2 regions of the Paenibacillus sp. FSL L8-0641 genome follow, and region 2 is predicted to be linked to the other one. Evidence: a T-box and tRNA genes for the amino acid it is inferred to sense, from the RefSeq annotation. Region 2 holds a T-box; the other holds one or more tRNA genes.
The links. The T-box of region 2 lies ahead of ileS (isoleucine--tRNA ligase). A T-box ahead of a tRNA ligase gene usually reads a tRNA of that ligase, here a tRNA-Ile.

Region 1: it encodes a tRNA-Ile, which carries the amino acid that the T-box ahead of ileS (isoleucine--tRNA ligase) is inferred to sense. The anticodon was not compared.

Annotation. Positions count from the first base shown of each region.
Region 1 is NZ_JBBOUW010000001.1:445,043-455,891, reverse strand. It holds rRNA gene MKY16_RS02025 (16S ribosomal RNA) at 257-1,812, opposite strand; gene MKY16_RS02020 (Crp/Fnr family transcriptional regulator) at 2,394-3,134, opposite strand; gene MKY16_RS02015 (GAF domain-containing protein) at 3,434-3,883, shown strand; gene MKY16_RS02010 (response regulator) at 4,026-4,679, shown strand; gene MKY16_RS02005 (PAS domain-containing sensor histidine kinase) at 4,672-5,775, shown strand; tRNA gene MKY16_RS02000 (tRNA-Gly) at 5,977-6,047, opposite strand; tRNA gene MKY16_RS01995 (tRNA-Pro) at 6,057-6,130, opposite strand; tRNA gene MKY16_RS01990 (tRNA-Arg) at 6,153-6,229, opposite strand; tRNA gene MKY16_RS01985 (tRNA-Cys) at 6,256-6,327, opposite strand; tRNA gene MKY16_RS01980 (tRNA-Gly) at 6,338-6,412, opposite strand; tRNA gene MKY16_RS01975 (tRNA-Leu) at 6,419-6,506, opposite strand; tRNA gene MKY16_RS01970 (tRNA-Lys) at 6,521-6,596, opposite strand; tRNA gene MKY16_RS01965 (tRNA-Gln) at 6,601-6,675, opposite strand; tRNA gene MKY16_RS01960 (tRNA-His) at 6,693-6,765, opposite strand; tRNA gene MKY16_RS01955 (tRNA-Tyr) at 6,785-6,870, opposite strand; tRNA gene MKY16_RS01950 (tRNA-Thr) at 6,875-6,950, opposite strand; tRNA gene MKY16_RS01945 (tRNA-Phe) at 6,977-7,049, opposite strand; tRNA gene MKY16_RS01940 (tRNA-Asp) at 7,116-7,192, opposite strand; tRNA gene MKY16_RS01935 (tRNA-Met) at 7,218-7,291, opposite strand; tRNA gene MKY16_RS01930 (tRNA-Val) at 7,322-7,397, opposite strand; tRNA gene MKY16_RS01925 (tRNA-Glu) at 7,404-7,475, opposite strand; tRNA gene MKY16_RS01920 (tRNA-Ser) at 7,508-7,599, opposite strand; tRNA gene MKY16_RS01915 (tRNA-Met) at 7,603-7,676, opposite strand; tRNA gene MKY16_RS01910 (tRNA-Asn) at 7,712-7,787, opposite strand; tRNA gene MKY16_RS01905 (tRNA-Ala) at 7,792-7,867, opposite strand; tRNA gene MKY16_RS01900 (tRNA-Ile) at 7,890-7,966, opposite strand; rRNA gene rrf (5S ribosomal RNA) at 8,003-8,119, opposite strand; rRNA gene MKY16_RS01890 (23S ribosomal RNA) at 8,270-10,849, opposite strand, start outside.
Region 2 is NZ_JBBOUW010000001.1:3,494,064-3,504,912, forward strand. It holds gene MKY16_RS15785 (aspartate carbamoyltransferase catalytic subunit) at 1-191, opposite strand, end outside; gene pyrR (bifunctional pyr operon transcriptional regulator/uracil phosphoribosyltransferase PyrR) at 188-754, opposite strand; gene MKY16_RS15795 (RluA family pseudouridine synthase) at 1,259-2,230, opposite strand; gene lspA (signal peptidase II) at 2,232-2,723, opposite strand; gene MKY16_RS15805 (TraR/DksA C4-type zinc finger protein) at 2,959-3,693, shown strand; gene MKY16_RS15810 (DUF5665 domain-containing protein) at 3,716-4,108, opposite strand; gene ileS (isoleucine--tRNA ligase) at 4,248-7,337, opposite strand; T-box leader at 7,417-7,698, opposite strand; gene MKY16_RS15820 (DivIVA domain-containing protein) at 7,866-8,375, opposite strand; gene MKY16_RS15825 (YlmH family RNA-binding protein) at 8,548-9,330, opposite strand; gene MKY16_RS15830 (YggT family protein) at 9,339-9,596, opposite strand; gene MKY16_RS15835 (cell division protein SepF) at 9,604-10,056, opposite strand; gene MKY16_RS15840 (YggS family pyridoxal phosphate-dependent enzyme) at 10,047-10,748, opposite strand; gene pgeF (peptidoglycan editing factor PgeF) at 10,757-10,849, opposite strand, start outside.

The DNA.
Region 1 (10,849 bases), 3.0 Mb from region 2:
ACAAGATCAGCTTAAAGGAATATTCTAAAACGCAATTTCGTTTCGGTATCCAGTTTTCAAGGTGCAATTCGCTTCATCGAAGCGAAACCCGATGAATATTTCGGTTCCACACGAATGTGTGAATGAAGTATTCGTCGAAGCTTGAGAGTTTGAACTCTCAAAACTGAGCAACGAGTGAGTAACAGGCCTAAACCTGAGTTTTGAAGCTTACGCTTCATATTTGAATGTTTCCATCGCAGGAAACGATTCTCCATAGAAAGGAGGTGATCCAGCCGCACCTTCCGATACGGCTACCTTGTTACGACTTCACCCCAATCATCTACCCCACCTTCGGCGGCTGGCTCCCTTGCGGGTTACCCCACCGACTTCGGGTGTTGTAAACTCTCGTGGTGTGACGGGCGGTGTGTACAAGACCCGGGAACGTATTCACCGCGGCATGCTGATCCGCGATTACTAGCAATTCCGACTTCATGTAGGCGAGTTGCAGCCTACAATCCGAACTGAGACCGGCTTTTCTAGGATTGGCTCCACCTCGCGGCTTCGCTTCCCGTTGTACCGGCCATTGTAGTACGTGTGTAGCCCAGGTCATAAGGGGCATGATGATTTGACGTCATCCCCACCTTCCTCCGGTTTGTCACCGGCAGTCTGCTTAGAGTGCCCAGCTTGACCTGCTGGCAACTAAGCATAAGGGTTGCGCTCGTTGCGGGACTTAACCCAACATCTCACGACACGAGCTGACGACAACCATGCACCACCTGTCTCCTCTGTCCCGAAGGAAAGCCATATCTCTACAGCGGTCAGAGGGATGTCAAGACCTGGTAAGGTTCTTCGCGTTGCTTCGAATTAAACCACATACTCCACTGCTTGTGCGGGTCCCCGTCAATTCCTTTGAGTTTCAGTCTTGCGACCGTACTCCCCAGGCGGAATGCTTAATGTGTTAACTTCGGCACCAAGGGTATCGAAACCCCTAACACCTAGCATTCATCGTTTACGGCGTGGACTACCAGGGTATCTAATCCTGTTTGCTCCCCACGCTTTCGCGCCTCAGCGTCAGTTACAGCCCAGAGAGTCGCCTTCGCCACTGGTGTTCCTCCACATCTCTACGCATTTCACCGCTACACGTGGAATTCCACTCTCCTCTTCTGCACTCAAGCTCCCCAGTTTCCAGTGCGACCCGAAGTTGAGCCTCGGGATTAAACACCAGACTTAAAGAGCCGCCTGCGCGCGCTTTACGCCCAATAATTCCGGACAACGCTTGCCCCCTACGTATTACCGCGGCTGCTGGCACGTAGTTAGCCGGGGCTTTCTTCTCAGGTACCGTCACTCTTGTAGCAGTTACTCTACAAGACGTTCTTCCCTGGCAACAGAGCTTTACGATCCGAAAACCTTCATCACTCACGCGGCGTTGCTCCGTCAGGCTTTCGCCCATTGCGGAAGATTCCCTACTGCTGCCTCCCGTAGGAGTCTGGGCCGTGTCTCAGTCCCAGTGTGGCCGATCACCCTCTCAGGTCGGCTACGCATCGTCGCCTTGGTAGGCCTTTACCCCACCAACTAGCTAATGCGCCGCAGGCCCATCCACAAGTGACAGATTGCTCCGTCTTTCCTCCCTCTCCCATGCAGGAAAAGGATGTATCGGGTATTAGCTACCGTTTCCGGTAGTTATCCCTGTCTTGTGGGCAGGTTGCCTACGTGTTACTCACCCGTCCGCCGCTAGGTTATGTAGAAGCAAGCTTCTACATAACCCCGCTCGACTTGCATGTATTAGGCACGCCGCCAGCGTTCGTCCTGAGCCAGGATCAAACTCTCCATTAAAGACCAACCGAAGCTGGTTTATAGAAAGAGCGATAAGCTCATTTTGAAACTGACGAGATAAAAAATATCTCTTGTTTGATTTTGCGAACAAAATCGTTTTACTCACTCGTTGTTCAGTTTTCAAAGATCAAACATTTCTCTTTCGCTGCGTTTTTCAGCAGCTATAAGATCATATCATGTTCGTTTCAAAAATGCAAGGGCTATTTTTCTTTTTTTTAAAAATCATTTCACCCAAGCTTTTCGCTTTTGAAACTGCTGTTTTGTTGTCAGCTTAAATAATATATCATTTTCGGCCAGAGAAAGCAACTTGTAAAAATATCCTTTTTTTTAAAATATGGGATTTCTTCCTCCTTTTATTCAACCATTATTAGAATTAGCTCCACTGTTACTTCAAAACGGTTGGTGCATAAAATGTCATGCATTCAGTTCCATTTAATATATATACTTTATTGCTAATTAGCCGCTATACGACGTTAATTAGTTATTTGGTAATCTATGTTGTTCGTACCCCATGTGCTAGATTGCTATAAGACCTGCGGCAAGGCGAAGTCTCTTGGACCCCGCCTAATGGTATTCATATATTAGAGGCGACAAATTTCATGGGCACATTGGCCGTACGAAGGACAGCAGCACATGCCACGTAATACCTTGAGATCGTGAATGACAATCTTTCCATCCCTTGTATCTAGGGTTCCCTGCTCTTTCAGCGCGCTCAGCATCCGGTTCACACTCTCGCGCGTCGCTCCAATCATCTCACCTAATTCGGAGTGACTTAGCTTCATATTTAGTAAAATGCCATCCTTCACAGCCACGCCACATGTATTGCTAGCACGGATCAATGTAGACGCTAACGCTCCAGTTTTACCATACAACAGTAAGTCCCGAAAACGCGATTGCATAATGCGTTGCTTCATCGCCATCCACTGGATGAACTGAAGTGCCATTTCCCCATTTTTGGACAAGAGCGACTCCAGATCCTTAACAAGCACGACGCCTAACTCACACACATCAGCTGTTTCCGCAGTGCAACTATACTCTTCTCCATCTATCCCGCTAAATTCCCCAATTAAGTCGCCTTGATGCTGAATGGTCAGAATCAGTTCTTTACCATCTTCTGTCGATTTACGAAGTTTGACATGACCTGAATGTATATAATAAAGCTGCTCTGCATCATCGCCCTCTCGGAAAAGCATAACGCCTGCCTTTACCTTCTTCCAGGACATAATATCTTTTAGCAGATCAAAATGCTCATCTGTCAAATAAATCTGAATTCCCGTGCGTTCCGCTTCGTCCCCAAACCGTTCCATACAAGTGGCTTGCATGTTAGCGTCCTCCTCGTGTTTACCTGATATCTATATCATAATGTTTTAACGCCTGGGTTGTTATCGGGAGAACACCTGATTTTATACCTTCCTACTCCCTGATTTGCTGTGATAAATATCACTTCTGAAGTAAGCTAACGCCCCATTTATCGACCATTTCCCTACTCCTTATCCGACCAGATGAAAAGTCAGTGTTTCCTGCGCCTATAGATCAGGGGGTTCCCCGATCTACTTTTGCAACTGTCGAAACTACAATGAACTAGAGATATAGTTTGGTTATGAAAAAGGATGTGTCTTCTATGCTACAAATAACGGATGAAATGCGAAAAGAACTGAACCAGTTGAGAGATACTATTTATGGTGATCTCACTGCCCTTGCATTTATGTCCAAGTCAGGTGGTAAGTTGCATTGGTATTACGCCTCTGGTAGCCGAAGCAATCGCTATCGCCTTATTTCTTTTAAGATTGGCCATGGTATTGCCGGTATGGCTGTTCGCTTGGGGCGTACCGTAACTGTAAGTGCTTTGTTATCAGGTAGTATACGTCTGCGTCAGGAATGTGCACTAATGCTGGCCGAGCAGCTTCACTCTGCTGTTGCCATTCCCTTTTCCAGCACAGGGGATCTGCCCAACGGTGTGCTGCTTCTTGGTAATCGTGATGTGAGGATGTTCACAGAGTCTGATATAGCCGAGGCTACTCAAGTAGCTCAACGCCTTAGCCAACTATGTGCTTACCCTCTCACTCCATAGCTCAACAATGTTTCTATAGATAATGATCCTCATCAGATACTTGATATAGCTGTCCCTAACTATCTTTGTTGATTGAAATCCCTAAAATTTGCTATGATTATGACAAAACGTACGGTTTTTTACCGTTCGAGGGGATGACAAATTGATTCGTATACTAGTAGTGGATGATCACGTTGTCGTACGTTCTGGCCTCATGGCCCTATTGGACGGCAAAAACGGTATTAAGGTAGTAGGAGATGCAGCAGACGGGGATGAGGCAATCCGCAAGGCAGTGGAGCTACAACCTCATGTTGTGCTCATGGATTTTAGCATGCCACCTGGAAAAGATGGTCTCACAGCAACCACTGAATTAAAAAAACAGCTGCCCGATACAGAAGTCCTTATTTTAACGATGCATGACGATGAAGAATATCTGTTCCGAGCCATTCAAGCTGGAGCATCCGGATATATTTTAAAAAGCGCACCTCACGAGGAGTTACTCGCTGCCATCCAGTCTGTGGCCGAAGGTAGTGCCTATTTGTACCCGAATGCAACCAAACGACTGATGAGTGAATATCTGGACAAAATCAAACAGGAAGGCATAGCCGGACCCTATGAATCCTTGTCTGAGCGGGAAAAAGAGATTCTATCCTGGGTAGCCAAAGGATATGCCAACAAGGAAATTGCCGAGCACCTGGTGATTAGTGTCAAAACCGTAGAGTCCCATAAAAGCAATCTTATGGAGAAGCTTAACTTGAAAACACGACCTGAGCTAGTCAAATTCGCACTAAAAAAGGGGCTACTCCATTATGAATGAACCTTCTAACCCTTTACTGCAGCATGCCTTTGGTGAATCAACCGATAAACTGCTGAATGATCTGGAAATTTATATACCAGAATCCCCTTTTCTTCATGCGCTGCGTAACTCACTCCACCAATTATCCAATCTGAAATTTGCCCTAGATACGTCTTCCATCGTTGCTTTGACCGATCATCGAGGTATTATTCAGTACGTAAACGACAAGTTCTGTGAGATTTCGCAATACAGTCGTGAAGAGCTGATCGGTCAGGATCATCGTCTCATTAATTCAGGCTATCATACCCCCGCCTTCATGAAAAACCTGTGGACTACGATCCGTTCAGGTGAGGTATGGCGAGGAGAAATACGTAATCGTGCTAAAGATAACAGCTACTACTGGGTGAATACTACGATCGTTCCGTTTATGGACGAGGAAGGTAAACCCTATCAGTACTTAGCGATCCGCAATGAGGTCACTAAACTGAAGAGAGTAGAAGCTGAACTTCAGTCTATGATGACACAAGTCATGCAAATACAGGAAGAAGAACGTAAACGCTTTTCAAGAGAGCTGCATGATGGGATAGGGCAAAGCTTATTTTCACTTATTATTCAATTGGATAGCCAACTTGCCGAACAACCTAGTGCTACTCTGGAGAATCTCCGTTCGCAGGTGACCGACATCATCAAAGATGTTCGTGGTCTAGCGTGGGAACTTCGTCCCTCAGTTCTGGATGATCTGGGTGTCGTCCCAGCCATAAGAACCTATATTGAAAACTTCTGTTCTCATTACGGGATTGAGGTGCATTTTCAATGCAATCTACGTAAACGGGTTGATATTCGCAAGGAAATTGCAATTTATCGGATTGTACAAGAGGCGTTAACGAATGTAGCCAAATACGCAGATGTAGCAGAGGCATATGTCGACGTTGAGGATCAAAATGAAATGATACAAGTGACCATTCGGGATAAAGGCATTGGATTCTCTGGAAAGTCCCAAGGAGAGGGAGTTGGATTGTTCAGTATGGAAGAACGAGCTAGAGGGGTAGGGGGATTTATGAGCATAACCTCTGCTCCAGACGAGGGAACCTCCATCCAGCTGACCATTCCCGTGTAAAAACTGTCCACTAGATCGGTTATCGGCGTATACCAGTTGCATGATCAGAACGAATACACCGATACCGAAGATTATGGATAATCAACACATTGTGGATTACATGAGGATAAATACAAAAAAAGAGAGAGCTCTGTCCCCAGACAGGCTCTCTTTATTTATAAGGTGTCACCACTGAGGCAACAAGAATCCGCTATAGCAAAAAGCGGGTGATGGGAATCGAACCCACGCTACCAGCTTGGAAGGCTGGAGTTCTACCATTGAACTACACCCGCAAATCAGTATCGGGATGACACGATTTGAACATGCGACCCCCTGGTCCCAAACCAGGTGCTCTACCAAGCTGAGCTACATCCCGACATTATACATTTTTTAAGAAATGGCGCGCCCTGAGAGATTCGAACTCCCGGCCTTTTGATTCGTAGTCAAACGCTCTATCCAGCTGAGCTAAGGGCGCATATTAAATTCCATAATGAGCAGTCAAGGCGCCACCCAGATTTGAACTGGGGAATGAAGCTTTTGCAGAGCTTTGCCTTACCACTTGGCTATGGCGCCGTATGGATAATGGAGCGGACGACGGGAATCGAACCCGCGACCCTCGCCTTGGCAAGGCGATGCTCTACCGCTGAGCCACGTCCGCAAAATATGGTGCGGTCGAGAGGACTCGAACCTCCACGGGGGGTTAGCCCACACGGACCTGAACCGTGCGCGTCTGCCAATTCCGCCACGACCGCAAAATAATTATAAATGGTGAGCCATGAAGGACTCGAACCTTCGACACCCTGATTAAAAGTCAGGTGCTCTACCAACTGAGCTAATGGCTCTTAATGGCTGGGGATATAGGATTTGAACCTATGCATGACGGAGTCAAAGTCCGTTGCCTTACCGCTTGGCTAATCCCCAATAAATTAAGAATAAAGGGCGGCCGATGGGGCTTGAACCCACGAATGCCGGAGTCACAGTCCGGTGCGTTAACCACTTCGCCACGACCGCCATATGATTATGAAAAGACTGGTGGAGGATGATGGATTCGAACCACCGAACCCGTAAGGGAGCAGATTTACAGTCTGATGCGTTTGGCCACTTCGCTAATCCTCCAAAATGGTGCCGGCGAGAGGACTTGAACCCCCAACCTACTGATTACAAGTCAGTTGCTCTACCAGTTGAGCTACACCGGCACATTACTCATTTCCCACTTGAAAGGTGGCTCGGGACGGAATCGAACCGCCGACACGAGGATTTTCAGTCCTCTGCTCTACCGACTGAGCTACCGAGCCATATTAAATTTTATTACTACATCATATAATCCGCACTATATATGCCAATTATATATGAAGCTAAAATGGCGGAACTGACGGGATTCGAACCCGCGATCTCCTGCGTGACAGGCAGGCATGTTAGGCCTCTACACCACAGTTCCAGAGGCATTTCCAATAGGAAATTAATTGCGGGGGCAGGATTTGAACCTACGACCTTCGGGTTATGAGCCCGACGAGCTACCGAACTGCTCCACCCCGCGACATTAAAAAGCATTTCTCAAATTTTCTTATGGTGGAGGCTGAGGGGATCGAACCCCCGACCCTCTGCTTGTAAGGCAGATGCTCTCCCAGCTGAGCTAAGCCTCCATGTTATGACCCGTAGGGGATTCGAACCCCTGTTACCTCCGTGAAAGGGAGGTGTCTTAACCCCTTGACCAACGGGCCTTACAAAATAAGTTCTGGTCTCAATAAATTTATGGCGGAGAGAGAGGGATTCGAACCCTCGCACCACTTTCGCAGTCTAACCCCTTAGCAGAGGGTCCCCTTATAGCCACTTGGGTATCTCTCCGAGTAGCGGCAGAGGGGATCGAACCCCCGACCTCACGGGTATGAACCGTACGCTCTAGCCAGCTGAGCTACGCCGCCACCTTAATATATAAAAGTCAGAAATATTCAAAATATGGCTCCCCGAACAGGACTCGAACCTGTGACAACTCGATTAACAGTCGAGTGCTCTACCAACTGAGCTATCAGGGAATATTGGTGGAGCCAAGCGGGATCGAACCGCTGACCTCCTGCGTGCAAGGCAGGCGCTCTCCCAGCTGAGCTATGGCCCCAATCTTTTTGTTATTCTAGAAGTGGTGGGCCTTAGTGGACTCGAACCACCGACCTCACCCTTATCAGGGGTGCGCTCTAACCAGCTGAGCTAAAGGCCCTAACATGTAAAAATTTATCATCCTCTAAAGGATATCGCTTGGCGACGTCCTACTCTCCCAGGACCCTGCGGTCCAAGTACCATCGGCGCTGGAGGGCTTAACGGTCGTGTTCGGGATGGGTACGTGTGGAACCCCTCCGCTATCGCCACCAAACATGAATTTGCTACGCAAATTCTTCCGTATTGAAACTCGGTTCATCACAGCTGTGTGAATGAATTTCAATGCGTATTTCGTATGTATTTCTACATACCTTCAAGGTTACACCCTGAAAACTGGATCCGAAACTCATTTGCGTTTTATCTTTAGGATAAGCCCTCGACCGATTAGTATTGGTCAGCTCCATGCATTACTGCACTTCCACCCCCAACCTATCTACCTCGTCGTCTTCAAGGGGTCTTACATACTGGGAAATCTCATCTTGAGGGGGGCTTCACGCTTAGATGCTTTCAGCGCTTATCCCTTCCGTACATAGCTACCCAGCGGTGCTCCTGGCGGAACAACTGGTACACCAGCGGTACGTCCATCCCGGTCCTCTCGTACTAAGGACAGCTCCTCTCAAATTTCCTACGCCCACGACAGATAGGGACCGAACTGTCTCACGACGTTCTGAACCCAGCTCGCGTACCGCTTTAATGGGCGAACAGCCCAACCCTTGGGACCTACTTCAGCCCCAGGATGCGATGAGCCGACATCGAGGTGCCAAACCTCCCCGTCGATGTGGACTCTTGGGGGAGATAAGCCTGTTATCCCCAGGGTAGCTTTTATCCGTTGAGCGATGGCCCTTCCATGCGGTACCACCGGATCACTAAGCCCGACTTTCGTCCCTGCTCGACTTGTAGGTCTCGCAGTCAAGCTCCCTTCTGCCTTTGCACTCTTCGAATGATTTCCAACCATTCTGAGGGAACCTTGGGGCGCCTCCGTTACTCTTTAGGAGGCGACCGCCCCAGTCAAACTGCCCACCTGACACTGTCCTCGCACCGGTTTACGGTACCAAGTTAGAACCTAGATACGATCAGGGTGGTATCCCAAGGATGCCTCCCTTCAAGCTGGCGCTCAAAGTTCGACGGCTCCCACCTATCCTGTACAGATCGTACCCAAATTCAATATCAAGCTGCAGTAAAGCTCCATGGGGTCTTTCCGTCTTGTCGCGGGTAACCTGCATCTTCACAGGTATTAAAATTTCACCGGATCTCTCGTTGAGACAGCGCCCAAGTCGTTACGCCATTCGTGCGGGTCAGAATTTACCTGACAAGGAATTTCGCTACCTTAGGACCGTTATAGTTACGGCCGCCGTTTACTGGGGCTTCGGTTCATAGCTTCGCTCTTGCGAGCTTACCACTCCCCTTAACCTTCCAGCACCGGGCAGGCGTCAGCCCGTATACTTCGCCTTGCGGCTTCGCACAGACCTGTGTTTTTGCTAAACAGTCGCTTGGGCCTTTTCACTGCGGCCCCCTCGGGCTATTCACCCTACCGAGGCACCCCTTCTCCCGAAGTTACGGGGTCATTTTGCCGAGTTCCTTAACGAGAGTTCTTCCGCGCGCCTTAGAATTCTCTTCTCGCCTACCTGTGTCGGTTTGCGGTACGGGCACCTTCTCCTGGCTAGAGGCTTTTCTTGGCAGTCTGAGATCATGACCTTCGCTACTACAATTTTCGCTCCCCATCACAGCCCAGCCTTACGATGTGCGGATTTGCCTACACATCAGCCTCACTGCTTAGACGGACATCCATCAGTCCGCGTCACTACCCTACTGCGTCACCCCATCGCTCATAACGGATTACGGTGGTACAGGAATTTCGACCTGTTGTCCTTCGACTACGCCTATCGGCCTCGCCTTAGGTCCCGACTTACCCTGAGCGGACGAACCTTCCTCAGGAACCCTTAGGCTTTCGGCGGATCTGATTCTCACAGATCTTTTCGTTACTCATACCGGCATTCTCACTTGAATGCAGTCCAGCGCTCCTTACGGTACACCTTCAACCCGCATTCAACGCTCCCCTACCCCTGATGCAAGCATCAAGCCATAGCTTCGGTGGTGTGTTTAGCCCCGTTACATTTTCGGCGCAGAGTCACTCGACCAGTGAGCTATTACGCACTCTTTCAATGGTGGCTGCTTCTAAGCCAACATCCTGGTTGTCTGTGCAACTCCACATCCTTTCCCACTTAACACACACTTGGGGACCTTAGCTGATGGTCTGGGCTGTTTCCCTTTCGACAATGGATCTTAGCACTCACTGTCTGACTCCCGGAACTAAATCTATGGCATTCGGAGTTTGACTGAGCTTGGTAACCCTTGCGGGCCCCGCACCCAATCAGTGCTCTACCTCCACGATTCTTCTTTCCGAGGCTAGCCCTAAAGCTATTTCGGGGAGAACCAGCTATCTCCGGGTTCGATTGGAATTTCTCCGCTACCCCCACCTCATCCCCGCATTTTTCAACATGCGTGGGTTCGGGCCTCCAGTGCGTGTTACCGCACCTTCACCCTGGACAGGGGTAGATCACCCGGTTTCGGGTCTACGTCCACGTACTCATTCGCCCTATTCAGACTCGCTTTCGCTGCGGCTTCAGCTCTTCACCTTAACCTTGCACGGGAACGTAACTCGCCGGTTCATTCTACAAAAGGCACGCCATCACCCATAGATCGGGCTCTGACTTCTTGTAAGCACACGGTTTCAGGATCTATTTCACTCCCCTTCCGGGGTGCTTTTCACCTTTCCCTCACGGTACTGCTTCACTATCGGTCGCCAGGGAGTATTTAGCCTTGGCAGATGGTCCTGCCGGATTCATACGGGGTTTCACGTGCCCCGCACTACTCGGGATCCGTCTCGGAGAGAACCAGTTTTGAACTACAGGGCTTTTACCTTCTCTGGCGGGCCTTTCCAGAC
Region 2 (10,849 bases):
GAAAAGCGGGTACGAGTGCTGTTTTCAAAAAACATGTTGGCCGCAAAGCGTGATTGCAGTACTGGAACCAGTTTTTCTGGTTGGGATTCCCAATAATGAGCGCGATCCAGAATGGACTCGATTTCATTTCGGCTTAGTTCCTTTAACCCGAGTAGGCTACGTTCTTTAAGTTGACTGGCTGTGGTGATCATAGCTGTTCCCCCCGGTTCTGAATGATTGTCACTTCGTCCTTACCGTCCGTCTCTTGAAGGGCTACTACGATTTCCTCAGATTTGGAGGTCGGGATGTTCTTGCCGATGTAATCGGGACGAATCGGAAGCTCACGGTGTCCGCGATCCGCTAGTACTGCCAGCTGAATCATTTGCGGTCGTCCGCAGTGCATCAATGCATCCATCGCCGCGCGGATAGTGCGGCCTGTGTACAGCACATCGTCAAAGAGAATGACTTTCTTATCATGAACCGATACGTCAGCAGGATTCATCAAAAGCTCTTTTCCATTTCCTTTAGCTTCGGCTACGCTGTTCCGGTCATCCCGGTAGGCTGTAACATCTAGCTCTCCCCATGGAATTGGTGCGCCTTCAATCTCAGCAATTTTTTCAGCCAGGCGTTGCGCCAGATGAACTCCGCGTGTTCGAATACCTACTAGCACACAATCGTCAATACCTTTGTTTTTCTCCAAAATTTCATGTGCAATCCGTGTCAATGCCCGACGAATCGCAATTTCATCCATCAGTACATGTGTTTCATTACTCATGCTTCCAGCCTCCTCAGGTGATGTTCCCTTCAGACCTGGTCCCGTGTTCGGATACAAAAAAGACTCCTTGCCCAAGTTTGGCAAGGAGTCTCGTGTGAACAGTCTTCTACTGTTCTCCGATCTCTCGGACACACTGAAGACATACCGCCGCAGCGGATGCACTGATCAGTGATCCATTCACGTTACCTTGCCAGCCTCACGGGACTGATTTAAAGGTGCTATTCAGGATTTCCTTTGTCCTGCTTCTCATAGTGTGAGATGGTTAGCCATCTCTTGGACAAAGTTCATCGCAACTACAAGAAGTATGACAGATTGAAAATCGTGTGTCAACACCCGTTCAACCGGAACCACCGGAAGCACTTTAATAATTATACAAGGTTATTGTATAATTATCCATAGTTGTTTTTACCCATACCTTGTCTCACAATAAAAAAACCGCCATTTAGGCGGTTTAACTTAATAATTTATTCAGGTTTGTGAATAGGAATGCAAATCACCATTGTTTTAGCGACTACGCAAGGATGCTAACACATCCTCCATATCAGGAGGAATCGGTCTGCTGAATTCCATGTATTCTCCAGTGGATGGGTGCTTAAAGCCCAGTACCGCCGCATGCAGCGCCTGACCATCCATACGAACCCCTTTGCTGCGCCCATACATAGGGTCACCAACCAATGGGTGTCCAATAAATTTCATGTGAACACGAATTTGATGTGTTCGTCCTGTTTCCAATTGAAGTTCAAGGAGGGTATAATCCCCCAATCGTTCAATGACGAGAAAATGGGTGACGGCATGCTTGCTGTTACGTTCCGTCACTGTAAACAATTTGCGATCACCCGAATCACGGCCAATCGGAGCATCTACCGTTCCCTGATCGTGGCTCAAATGACCGTGAACTAAGGCTATATATTTCCGAGTCACACTATGATCCTTAAGCTGTGCTGCAAGTGATGCGTGAGCCTGATCATTTTTAGCCGCCATCAGCAGTCCTGATGTATCCTTATCAATACGGTGAACAATACCAGGACGTAATTCCCCGTTAATGCCCGAAAGATCGTGACAATGGTACATCAGTGCGTTAACTAATGTTCCTGAAGAGTGTCCCGGTGCAGGATGCACGACCAGACCACGTTGCTTGTTAATAACAATAACGTCCGAGTCCTCGTAAACGACATCCAACGGAATATTCTCTGGAACAATATCTACAGTTTCTGCTTCCGGTACTGATAATACAATCCGGTCTCCTTCAGCCAGCTTGTAGTTCGCCTTAATTGTCGTACCGTTCACCAGCACACGACCATTTCCGATCCACAGCTGTATCTGAGAACGAGACACTTCCTTCATTTCTTCGGCGATATATTTGTCAATACGCGTTTTGGCATCCCCGGAAGCCGCTGTCCATTCCAGAGATTCACCCTCCAGTTCGTCCTCATAAGACAGACCTGCGGCTTCGCCATTTTCATTCACTTCGCTCATGCTATGACTTCCCTTCGATGCTATCATTGCCATTTCCCTTTTCCCGACGCGATTCCAGCAATGTATCCAAAATAATCAATGCTACACCGATGACAATTGCCGAATCTGCCACATTAAAAATGGGGAACGTATAGCTTCCAAAATTAAATTGTGCAAAATCAACCACTTCCCCTGAAATAGCCCGATCCAGAAAGTTACCGACTGCTCCCCCCAGCACTAAACTTAGCGCAACAGGAAGTAGCTTTTGTCCAGCCTTAACTGTTTTTCGCAGATACCAGACGATACCAATCACCACTACAATTGTAATCACGATAAAAAGCCAACGTTGACCTTCCAAAATCCCAAAAGCAGCTCCACGATTACGATGGGAGGTGATTAAAAAGAAATTGCCGATGACTGGTATTTGTTCGTACAATTCCATTCGTGTAGCCACCAAATATTTGACTCCCTGATCAATCAAAAAAATTATTAGCGCAATACCAAAATAAATCACAGTCCTTCGTCACTCCGATCCGCTTATATCCGTTGTTGAACCCATTTATTGTAGCATAAGCGTTCTCAGATCGTCCACGAAACCCGCAAGCTATCAAGCACAGACCATCCATAAAATGAACTCCTTCGCATTTGATTAGAATTTCCTATGTAAAAGAGGTCTTCCCGGTGCAAACTACAAGGAGCATACTCGACACAACGCATGCGCATGAAACCTAGAACAAGGAGAGGATTCCATGTCCCCATTGACGGAGCAACAATTGCAGGGTCTGCGTAACGAACTGCTGGAACGCAAAAAGGAAATTGAGCATCGCTTGCAAAACAACGACCATTACGGACTCGGTGATTCACAGCGCGATCAAACCGGTGAGCTTTCTCCCATTGATAACCATCCAGGCGATCTGGCTACCGAAACCTACGAGCGAGCCAAAGATATTTCCTTATTGGAGCATGATGAGTTTCAATTGGAACGTATCAAATCAGCCTTGATGGCAATGGACAAGGGGACCTACGGCATTTGCGCCGCCAGCGGTAAACCTATTCCCTATGAACGGCTACTGGCTGTTCCCTATACCATTTACTGCAAAGAGTACAGTCCCGAAACAGAAGTGTCTAACCGCCGCCCAGTGGAGGAAGAATTTCTCGCTCCCTCGTTCGGCAGAACGAGTCTGGATGAGCGTGATGATCAAAACGGCTTTGACGGTGAAGATGCCTGGCAGATCGTCGAAAATTGGGGTACCTCTAACACCCCAGCCATGGCCGAAAGCGGAGAAATCCACAGTTATGATGATATGGAAATTGAAGCAGGCGATGATAATATGGGCTTCGTAGAACCATACGAAAGCTTTGTTGCTACTGACATTTATGGACAAAATGTATCCGTTATTCGCAGTTCCATTTATCAGCGTTATATCGAAGATGGCGAGGGCGAAGGTCTACTGGAGCCGGATACGCACGAAGACGAATCGTGAACTTCAAAGTGGAGATCGCTGCCTAATAGGTAGTAAGCTCCAGCTGTCGTTGTACGATCCGTACAATATCAGCGATATAATCACCGATAATCGGTAAATTTAGCGCACCGAGCACTTGCAGCACATAAATAATGGTAGCGGCAAAAAAAGTAAAACCTAGCGCGATGCCGATTCCCCGGGAAACACCGGATATTAGATTTAACCAGAGTAATCGCCAAGGCTTATTTAGCAGCAAAGCGTAATCTGCAATACGTGTCCGTTCCATCTGCTCTGACACCGTACGTACCAGCTTTTCAACACGACTTAATCGCTCTGTCTGATTACCTATTTTGCTTTTATCTGTGGCTATGGCAGCCCCTTCTCCGTTCCCTCCTCGGAGACTCCTTCCCTGTCTACGCCTTGATCGTGCCGTCATATGCACAATCCCCCTTTTCCCATGGCTGCCCTGAACGCAGCAAACGAGCCGAAGCACGTAACGGTGAAACCCGTTTCCGATGCTTAGGCTCGTTTTTATATGCTGCCTGTTATTGTATTATGGGACAAGGGGCTTGTAATTATTCCCCAATATGAACGCCGATGGTTTTACCGTTCACTTCCACATGTTCTGCCGGTTCGGCTTGACCAAATGTCACAGTCGTAACCAATACGTTCTCACGCAACACAGTGTCGAAGCTTGCGATGGCCTGGCGCAGCTCGTTATCTACATCCAACGTCAATGCCACATACTTTTCAATCGGCAGATCCAGTTTTTTACGGTAATCCTGTACCGCACGAACCACTTCACGTACCCAGCCCTCTTGCTCCAGCTCCGGTGTAATGTCCGTGTTCAACGCTACCGTTAAGCCATAACCGGAAGCAGAAGCGAAGCCTTCTTTCGCTTTTTTCTCTACCAGCAATTCTTCAGCTGTAACTTGCAGCTCTTCACCTTCTGGAGAAGCGACATTTAACATTCCCTGTTCTACAACAGTACGGGTATCCTCAGCAGACATTCCTTTGAAAAAGTTTTGTAGGAAACCGACATTTTTGCCGTATTTCTTGCCTGCTACTTTCAAATTCAGTTTCAGTGTAAAATCTACAAAGCCGCTATCGTCCGTCTCAACATGAATATGCTTCACGTTAATCTCATCTTTGATGATCTCCTCATAGCCACTCAGTTCAAAATCTTGATCCATGGATAGAATCAACTCAGACAACGGTTGACGCGTTTTCAAACCCGTTTCGTTGCGGACGTTACGCGCCAATTCAACGACACGACGTGCCGTTTCCATATCTCGTTCCAATTCCAGATCGATCAAGGATTCATTGGCAGTCGGATAATCATCCAGATGAACACTTTCCCCGTTACTCAGGTTGAGGTAAATATCCTCTGCAAGCAGTGGTGTAAACGGCGCAAGCAGTTTGGCAGTCGTTAACAGCACTTCAGTCAGTGTACGGTATGCATCCAGCTTATCTTCTGTAAGACCATTGCCCCAGAATCGGTCGCGTGAACGACGGATATACCAGTTGCTCAGCTCATCCACAAACGACTCAATTGCTTTGGATGAGTTCAGGAAGTCATTTACAGCCAGCGCTTTGTCCACTACCAAAATCAGGCTGTTCAGACGGGACAAAATCCAGCGATCCAACTTATGAGCCGATGGTTTGAACGGGTGCTGTGCCGGATCAAATCCGTCGATATCCGCATATAAGGTCAGAAAAGCATGTGTATTCACAAGCGTATCTACCAGCTTCGATTTAGCCTCACCTACGATTCCTTTGGAAAAACGTTTGCTATTCCATGGTGCACTATCGGACAACAATGCCCAGCGGAAAGCATCTGTACCATACTCGTCAATCACTTCCCACGGATCAATAACATTACCCTTTGATTTGGACATTTTCTGCCCTTGCTCATCCAGTACATGGCCTGTCGCCATGACAGCTTTATAAGGAGCTTTGCCAGTCAGCATAGTCGAAACCGCAAGCAAGCTATAGAACCAGCCACGAGTCTGGTCAATCCCTTCACAGATCATATCTGCCGGAAATTGTTGCTCGAACGTTTCATTATTTTCAAAAGGATAATGATGCTGTGCAAACGGCATGGAGCCGCTATCAAACCATACGTCGATCACTTCCGGTGTACGAGTCATTTCGTATTTACCGCATTGGCTACGAACCTTAATATCATCTACATATGGTTTGTGCAGCTCGATGTCCGCTGGTACGTCGCCAATCGCACGTTCCCTCAATTCAGCAATACTATGCGGAGCAAACTGTTCTCCAGTTTCCTCACAAACCCAGATGTTTAGCGGTGTACCCCAATAGCGATCACGACTGATGTTCCAATCCACCAGTTCCTCCAAAAACTTGCCAAAACGTCCTTCACGTACATGACCCGGATACCATTCGACTTCGCTGTTGTTGGCAATCAGTTGATCCTTGATCGCAGTTGTTTTGATAAACCAACTGTCCATAGCATAGTACAATAATGGAGTATCGCAACGCCAGCAGAACGGATAGCTATGCTCGTATTTTTCCTTGCTGTACAGCAGGCCTTTTTCGGACAGCATTTTTACAATATCTACATCACAGTCTTTCACAAAACGACCTGCAAAATCAGTGATTTCCTCTACATAGTTACCTTGAAGATCCACCACGTTGATGAACTCAACACCATTTTCACGACATACCCGGTAATCATCTTCACCATGCGCTGGAGCCATATGAACGATACCTGTACCGCTGGAATCTGTTACGAACTTCGCACCCAGAATCTGATTACCCTTCTCAACCTGAAAATACGTAAATGGCGGGGTATAGGTTTGGCCAACCAGTTCTGAACCAGATAGCGTGCCAATCACTTCATGCTCGCCTTTAATTACGTCTTCAACCAGATTTTTAGCAACGATGTATACACCGTCTTCCTGCTTCACACGTGCATATTCCAGTTCAGGGTTGACGGCGAGCGCCACGTGACTCGGCAAGGTCCAAGGTGTTGTCGTCCAAGCCAGTACATATTCACCACTACTATGCAACTTGAACTTGGCCGTGGCACTCAGATCCTTTACATCTTTGTAGCCCTGCGCTACTTCATGAGAACTTAGCGTTGTCTGACAATCCGGACAATACGGACTCACACGATGACCACGATACAGCAGATCTTTTTCATGAATGGTCGCCAAAATGTTCCATACGCTCTCGATATAGTTATTATCCAATGTAATGTACGGGTTATCGAGGTCTGTCCAGTATCCGATCGCTTCGGTTAGATCACGCCATTGTTGCTCGTACTCAAACACGCTCGCCTTACATTTTTTTATAAACTTTTCAACGCCGTATTCTTCAATTTCAGGTTTATGGGAGATCCCCAGTTGCTTCTGTACACCTAATTCTACCGGCAAGCCATGCGTGTCCCAGCCTGCCTTACGTACGACGCGGTATCCCTTCATTGTCTGATAGCGGCCCACAAAATCCTTAATTACACGGCCCAGCACGTGACCGATATGCGGTTTACCGTTAGCTGTTGGTGGGCCCTCATAGAACACAAAATTTGGCTTTCCTTCACGATTTGTAATGGATTTACGGAATGTGTCCTCCTGCTTCCATTTGCTCAGGATGCGCAGGTCACGGGACCGTGCTTTTTCTTTAACATCCACTCTGTTCATACTGTCATACTCCCTCTCTGCTCATCATTGATTTCCCTAGCATTTCCTAAAAAAAGCAACAAAAAAAGCCCCATCCCTGTAAAGGGACGAGACTGTGCTCGCGTTACCACCCTGATTCCGTAAAAATAGACCATTCTAAAAATACAGTCTCATCACGGCTCTCTGAGCCCCACTCAACTACAGCAGGGCGCCATTATAACGCATGGCAAACGGTGATTGCTTACACACGCCATACATCTTAAGCGCTTCAGCTCACTTCTCCGGGAGGATCTTCGGTCATGTTCTGAACGTTGGCTTGCACCGGAAGGCCAACTCTCTGAGGGACAAATCATGACGTACTCGTTCCCATCAACGAATTAAACATGTTAAATTCATCGAATATTAAACAGCAACATCGTTACCTTGAATAACAACCATCAGCCGACGGACGGATAATCATTGAATTCAGTATAGTATTTACAGTTATAGCCTGTTTAAAGTGAAAAGTCAACCCTAACAACGTCTAATAAAAGCTTGTCAGAAATGAAATTAGTAAATTTCTTTCATCTCACGCTCGCGCTCCAGTACTTCGCGTTCCCGGTTTTCAAGAGCTTCCCAGCCGTCTTGGCTTAACAAGTCAAGCTGTGCTTCCACCAGTGTACGAAACCGTGCTCGGTAAATCGATGCCTGCTTCTTCAGCTCTTCAACCTCCAACGCGATCTTGCGGGATTTGGACAATGCTTCGTTCACAATACGATCCGCATTTTTTTCCGCTTCCTTCACGATCAGTTGGGATTCTTTCTTGGCGTTGTTACGAACTTCATCTGCGGCTTCCTGCGCTACGATAATCGTCTTACTCAGCGTATCCTCAATGGTCGCGAAATGATCGAGCTTCTCCTGTACGTTCAACAACTCGGTGCTCAGTTCTTTATTTTCACGAATAACGCCCTCGTAATCTTTGATCACCTGATCCAAAAATTCATTAACCTGATCCTCATCATAACCGCGAAGCCGGCGGGCAAATTCCTTGTTATGTATATCCAATGGCGTTAATGGCATGCCGTCCACCTCCTATAAGATTGACAAAAAATACATTTTCCGCGTCACGACGCTCACTATCATCTATCGGTCATCATACCCCGTTTTGTGAATACTGTACAGAGCAAAATCGTTCCAGTTCTTCGCTATAGCTTAATTCTTTCGACAGAAAGCTCGTGATTCCTGCCTACAGCTATACAAACTTACCAATTTTGACACGGAATCTTCCCTTTTTTGTCATCCCGTCTGTTTCAAGCACTTTGAAACGCCCAAAACCCTGCATGGAAATAACGTCTCCAGCTTTAAGTGGAGTGGATGGATTCTCCTCCACCTTCCAATTTACCCTGCACCGTCCCGCCCGAATTGGTGTTAATATTTTACTGCGGCTTAGCTTGTACACATCGCTGGCAATACCGTCCAGACGCAAAGAAGCGACCGTCAGGTCTAGCGTCTCTAATGCAACTTCCTTCGTTCGCAGACTCGCTACAGGCAACAGTTCTGTCCATACATGAACACGGTGTACCTGCTGCAAATGCATCGTCATAAAATCACCGATCTCTGAAGCTACCAATACATGACACCCATCATCCAGTACATGAATATCTCCAATTTTCCCACGTTTGATTCCAAGTCCCAGTAGGGCACCTAGATAATCACCGTGCTCAAGGGTACCTATTTTAAGATCGTCAGATGTGATGGAAAGGACCTGAATCCCCATCTCCTCACCGTCCAAATACGAATAATCGGGCGCAATCAGCGCCCGCTTTCGTTCCGAAGCCATGTATCCGCCATCTACCCTAATCGTGACCTTGTCTTCCTTCGAAGCAAGTGTCTCCAATATGTACTGTTGGCGCGGGTCCAAAAAATCAGTCAGCTTCTGCTCATGATAAGCCCCCGCATGACTGATCCATTCGGAAGCACGATCCACATAATCCCGTTCATCCGGGTGAAAATGCTCATAAATCTCAGTTCGCATAACTCCTCCTAGACGAGCTTACCAATTAAAGAAATCAAACCGTACGACGCAAAACGCAGAGCAATCAGCGCAACGATAGGTGAAATATCAATCATCCCGAAGATTGGCGGTATAAACCTGCGAAAAGGAGACAAATACGGCTCCACAAACTTGGCTAGTAAATCACCAATCACACTCTCTCTAGCATTAGGAAGCCATGACAGCAGAACATATGCAATGATCATGTACGAATAAATCTGAAATAGCCAGTAAATTACCTCGATCAAGAAAAGTTCACCTCATTCTGTTAAGTTCTTGTTCAGTGTCAGCCAGTATTTCCGTAATAGAGCCTTGAATCTCAACCGTATCTGGTGTACACAGAAAAATATTGTTCCCGACCTTGGAAATACCACCACCCAGTGCATACACAGTACCACTCAAAAAATCAATAATGCGTAGCGCCTGATCCTTGCGAATTCGTTGCAAATTGACAACGACGGTGCGATGGGAACGGATATGGTCGGCAATTTCCTGTGCTTCATCATAAGAACGCGGCTCATACAGGACAACTTTCACATTTTTCTGTGAATGGATGCTGACAACATTAGTGCCCTTCTGGTTCTTACGTTTATCAAAGCTTGGGGTTTCAATTTCTTGATCTTCCGGCGTATTCATAACCTCTCGCTCTATAACTTCCTCTTCTTCCTGAAGCCCCAGAAAGTTCATGAACTTATTCATTACGCCCAATGGAAATCCTCCTCTCGTCCGACCAGTACGGAACCAAGCCGCAACCAGGTCGCTCCTTCTTCAACCGCCACTTCAAAATCATTGGACATCCCCATAGACAAGTGAACGATGGGTTCTCTGGTCAAGGCTTGTCCATTTAACCTATCCCGTAATTCACGCAATCCCCGAAATACAGGCCGAGTTTTTTCCGGGTCTTCCTCATGAGGAGCCATCGTCATCAAGCCAATCACGTCCACATGTTTCAGCTCGCGAATTTGTTCCAAAAAGGGGACAACCGCCTCAGAGGACAAGCCATATTTGGACATTTCCCCAGAAATATTGACTTGCACAAAAGCTTTAACTCGCAGTCCCAGAGCAGCTGCCTTCTTATCCAATTCCTGAGCGAGTGATAAGCGGTCAAGCGAATGTATAAATTTAAATTTTCCAATTACATCTTTAACCTTATTCGTTTGGAGATGACCAATAAAATGCCACGTTCCCTGGTCACCCAGCTTACTCCATTTATCCGCAGCATCCTGCCAGCGATTTTCGCCCACATGCTCTAAGTCGCTATCCAATACCGATGTCATTGTCGCCGCCGAAACATATTTCGTGACAGCGATCACATTTACTTCATCACGCGAACGTCCGCTTCGGGCACATGCCGCTTCTACACGGGCATTCACTTCTTTAATTCGTTCCTCCAAAGACACGGGAGGACTCACCTCTCTTCCAGACCAATCCAACTCGCCATTCTTCCTGTGACGCCGCCTTCTTTGCGATATGAAAAAAACAAATCGCTACGGCTACTCGT